2 regions of the Streptomyces sp. NPDC033966 genome follow, and region 1 is predicted to be linked to the other one. Evidence: riboswitches for the same ligand, from Rfam matches in the RefSeq annotation. Region 1 holds a riboswitch; the other holds the start of a gene.
What was found. A riboswitch is a leader RNA that binds a small molecule or an ion and turns the genes downstream of it on or off. The one in region 1 is predicted to bind S-adenosylmethionine.

Region 1 (2,190 bases):
GGTGGCGGTCTGGCCACTGTCCGCGGCCACCGCCTCCAGGGTCTTGAGGCCGTCACCGGTGTTCAGGACCACGGTGGTCAGTGCCGGGTCGAGCTGCCCGTTCTCGATGAGCTTCTTCGTCACGCCGACGGTCACGCCGCCCGCGGTCTCGGCGAAGATGCCCTCGGTGCGCGCCAGGATCTTGATGGCCTCGACGACCTGCTCGTCGTTGACGTCCTCGACGTAGCCGCCGGTGCGCCGCGCGATGTCCAGGACGTACGGGCCGTCCGCCGGGTTGCCGATGGCCAGGGACTTGGCGATGGTGTTCGGCTTCTGCGGGCGGACCACGTCGTGGCCGGCCTTGAAGGCGGTGGACACCGGGGAGCAGCCCTCGGCCTGGGCGCCGAAGATCTTGTACGGCTTGTCCTCGACGAGGCCGAGCTTGATCAGCTCCTGGAGACCCTTGTCGATCTTCGTCAGCTGGGAGCCGGACGCGATCGGGATGACGATCTGGTCGGGCAGCTGCCAGCCGAGCTGCTCGCAGATCTCGTACGCCAGGGTCTTGGAGCCCTCGCCGTAGTAGGGGCGCAGGTTGACGTTGACGAAGCCCCAGCCCTCGCCCAGCGGGTCGCCGATGAGCTCGGAGCAGAAGCGGTTGACGTCGTCGTAGTTGCCCTCGATGCCGACGAGGTCGCCACCGTAGACACCGGCCATGACGACCTTGCCCTGCTCCAGGTCGTGCGGGATGAACACGCAGGAGCGGAAGCCGGCCCGGGCGGCCGCGGCGCCGACGGCGCCGGCCAGGTTGCCGGTGGAGGAGCAGGACAGGGTGGTGAAGCCGAAGGCGCGGGCGGCCTCGACGGCGATGGCCACGACGCGGTCCTTGAAGGAGTGCGTCGGGTTGCCGGAGTCGTCCTTGACGTAGAGCTTGCCGGTGACGCCCAGCTCCTTGGCCAGGTTCTCGGCGTCCACGAGCTTGGTGAAGCCGGGGTTCAGGTTCGGCTTGGAGGCCACGTCCACCGGGACGGGCAGCAGCGGCGCGTAGCGCCAGATGTTGTTCGGGCCGGCCTCGATCGCGGCGCGCAGGGCCTCCGGGTCGCCGAGCGGGAGCTCGTAGGCGACTTCCAGGGGGCCGAAGCACTCGACGCAGGCGAAGATGGGGCCGAGCTCGAAGCGGGTACCGCACTCGCGACAGGAAAGTCCGGTGGCGGGTCCGAGGTCGACAGAGGTGGCGACAGTCTGTGCAGCCATGATGGCGAGGCCCTTTCTCCTCATCTTCCCCATGGCGCACTTCGCCATGAGACGGAATTGGCACCTTCCCTAGCCGGGGCCTCGCGCTGGCGAGAACCGACTGGAGGGTTGCCGGGGCTTCAACGGGCCGTGTCCCTCTGCCCCTCTGGATGAGCGGTATGGCACCGGACACACGCGCTCTGTGGCGCGCCGGTGCGTTTGTGCGCGGGACCCCCGGCATGCGGTGGTCTCTCGCGTTGTTCAAGACTGTAACCGAAGGGACGGGTGGTTGAGACAGCCGTCCGAACCGCGAGATGGATCACAATTCGGCCCAAATCAGCCGAGTGCCGCAGAGTGCCGTAGAGACCGCGGAACCCGCGGAGAGAAGCGCAGGGAGTGCTGAGAGTGCTGGATGAGGTGGAGCGCTGGCTGGCAGACCGCTCCTGGTCCGCCGCCGACCGACCGCTCGACCAGCTGCTCGACCGGAAACGGGCGGCCGGGACGACGGTGAGCGTGGTGCTGCCCGCGCTCGACGAGGAGGCCACCGTCGGGGAGATCGTCGAGATCATCCGGCGCGACCTGATCGAGGCCCCGCCCGTCCCCCTGGTGGACGAGCTGGTGGTCGTCGACTCCGGCTCCACCGACCGTACGGCCGAGGTCGCGGCCAAGGCCGGCGCGCGGGTCGTCCACCGGGACGGGATCCTGCCCCGGATCCCGGCCCTGCCCGGCAAGGGCGAGGTGCTGTGGCGCTCCCTGCTCGCCACCACCGGGGACGTCGTCTGCTTCGTCGACGCCGACCTGCGGGACTTCGACTCCGCCTTCGTCTCCGGGATCGTCGGACCGCTGCTCACCGACCCCCAGGTGCAGTTCGTCAAGGCCATGTACGACCGCCCGCTCGGGGACGCCCCCGGCCAGGGCGGGCGCGTCACGGAGCTGGTCGCCCGCCCGCTCCTCAACCTCCACTGGCCCCAGCTGGCCGGC
Region 2 (2,190 bases), on a different contig from region 1:
CGAGGTTCTCGAAGCCGGCCTCCCGAAGCGCGCGGCAGGCGGAGGCGATGGAGTAGACGCCGATGACGTTCGGGGAGCCGGCCTCGTGGCGGGCGGCGGAGGTGTGCCACTCGACGTCGACGCCGCCGTCCTCGCGGCGGGCCACCTTGCGGGAGGCGCCGCCCCCGGCGAGGTACGGCTCCGCCTCCTGGAGCCAGTCGGCCCGGCCGGCGAGCACCCCCGAGCCGAAGGGCGCGTACAGCTTGTGCCCGGAGAAGGCGACCCAGTCCACGTCCAGCTCCCGTACGGAGACGGGGTGGTGGGGGGCCAGCTGGGCGGCGTCCAGCACGATCCGCGCGCCGTGGGCGTGCGCGGCGGCGGCGAGCTCCTTCACCGGCCACAGTTCACCGGTGACGTTGGAGGCGCCGGTGACGCAGACCAGGGCCGGGCCGTAGGGGGCGCGGTCGGCGAGGGCCCGCTCCAGGGTGGCGACCGCCTCGCCCGGGGTGCGGGGGGCGTTGAGGTAGGTGACCCGGGCGTCGCCCCAGGGCAGCAGCGAGGCGTGGTGCTCGGTCTCGAAGACGAAGACCTGGCAGTCGGCGGGGAGCGCGGCGGCGAGCAGGTTGAGGGAGTCGGTGGTGGACCGGGTGAAGACGACCTGGTCGGAGGGGCGGCAGTCGAGGAACCCGGCGACCGTGGCGCGGCTCTGCTCGAACAGGTCGGTGGACAGCTGCGAGAGGTAGCCGGCGCCGCGGTGGACGCTGCCGTAGTAGGGGGCGTACGCGGCGACGTCGTCCCAGACCCGCTGGAGCGCGGGGGCGCTGGCCGCGTAGTCGAGGGCGGCGTAGGTGACCTCGCCGCCGGTGACGAGGGGGACGGTGACGTCCCGGCCGAGCACCGGCAGCGGCCCGTCACAGGCGGGGCCCTCGGCGGCGGTGGCGCAGGCGGCGGTGGCGGCGTTCAGGGATGCGGACATGGCGGTATCTCCCGGCAGGCAGGGCTGAATGGCTTCGGTGTGCCCGTACGCGGGTACGGCGGCGCGGCGGCGGCCGTCAGCGGGTACGGGAAGGGCCTCGGACTGATCGGGGGTACGCGGAAGGGACCCTGATCCGAGGGTTGAAGAAGGGGCGGAGTCGCCCTATCGCATTCGCTTGCTCACGGAAAACGCTCCTCGAGAGACCAGGACCCCTGGTGTCGAGGGATCCGCGCTTGCCGTAGACCTCGCTGCCTACGGCCTGGTCATCACCCGGGGCACCCCGCCACGGAAGGAGGGTTGCCGGACAGCAAGCCGGGGCCTAAACGCTGTCACTCGTGACCTTGGAGAGCATCCTGCCACAAGATCCCGCACGCGCAAGACCCCGGTCCACGATGTGGACCGGGGTCTCCTTCTACACGCCGCATCTCGCGCCGTTCGGCCAGGGCCTACGCGTTGCTCGCCGCCACCCAGCGCTCCAGCACGGCACGGGCCGCCCCGGAGTCGATGGACTCGGCCGCGCGGGCCATGGCGGCCGCGAGCTGTTCCTCCAGCGCGCCCGTGCCGGGGTCCAGCGCCACCAGGGCACTCGCCGAGTTCAGCAGCACGGCGTCGCGCACCGGGCCCGTCTCCCCCGCCAGCAGGCGGCGGGCGACGTCCGCGTTGTACGACGGGTCACCGCCCCGCAGGGCCGAGATGTCGACCGTTTCGAGGCCCACGTCACGCGGGTCGAAGGCGTGCTCCGTGACCTCGCCGTCACGGACCCACCACACCCGGGAGGTGCCGGTGGTGGTCAGCTCGTCCAGGCCGTCGTCGCCGCGGAACACCAGGGCGGAGGTGTTCCGTTCGGCGAGCACCCCGGCCATGATCGGGGCCAGCCGCGCGTCCGCCACGCCGACCGCCTGCGCCTTGACGCGGGCGGGGTTGGTGAGCGGGCCGAGGCCGTTGAACGCGGTACGCACCCCGAGGTCGCGGCGGGCCGAGGCGGCGTACCGCAGGGCCGGGTGGAAGACCACCGCGGCACAGAAGGTGATGCCGGCCTCCTCGGCGACCTGCGCCACCCGCTCCGGGGTGAGGGCCAGGTTGACGCCGAGCTTCTCCAGGACGTCGGAGGAGCCGCTGGCGGAGGACGCCGCCCGGTTGCCGTGCTTGACGATCTTGGCGCCCGCACCGGCGGCCACGATGGCGGACATGGTCGAGATGTTGACCGTCTTGGCGCCGTCGCCGCCCGTGCCGAC

Region 2: another riboswitch for S-adenosylmethionine. It lies ahead of ACZ518_RS14130 (aminotransferase class V-fold PLP-dependent enzyme); the one in region 1 lies ahead of thrC (threonine synthase).

The regions. Positions count from the first base shown of each region.
Region 1 is NZ_JBVIRQ010000017.1:115,440-117,629, reverse strand. It holds gene thrC (threonine synthase) at 1-1,230, opposite strand, end outside; SAM riboswitch class I at 1,248-1,386, opposite strand; gene ACZ518_RS33950 (glucosyl-3-phosphoglycerate synthase) at 1,615-2,190, shown strand, end outside.
Region 2 is NZ_JBVIRQ010000004.1:402,320-404,509, forward strand. It holds gene ACZ518_RS14130 (aminotransferase class V-fold PLP-dependent enzyme) at 1-955, opposite strand, end outside; SAM riboswitch class IV at 1,180-1,296, opposite strand; gene trpD (anthranilate phosphoribosyltransferase) at 1,402-2,190, opposite strand, start outside.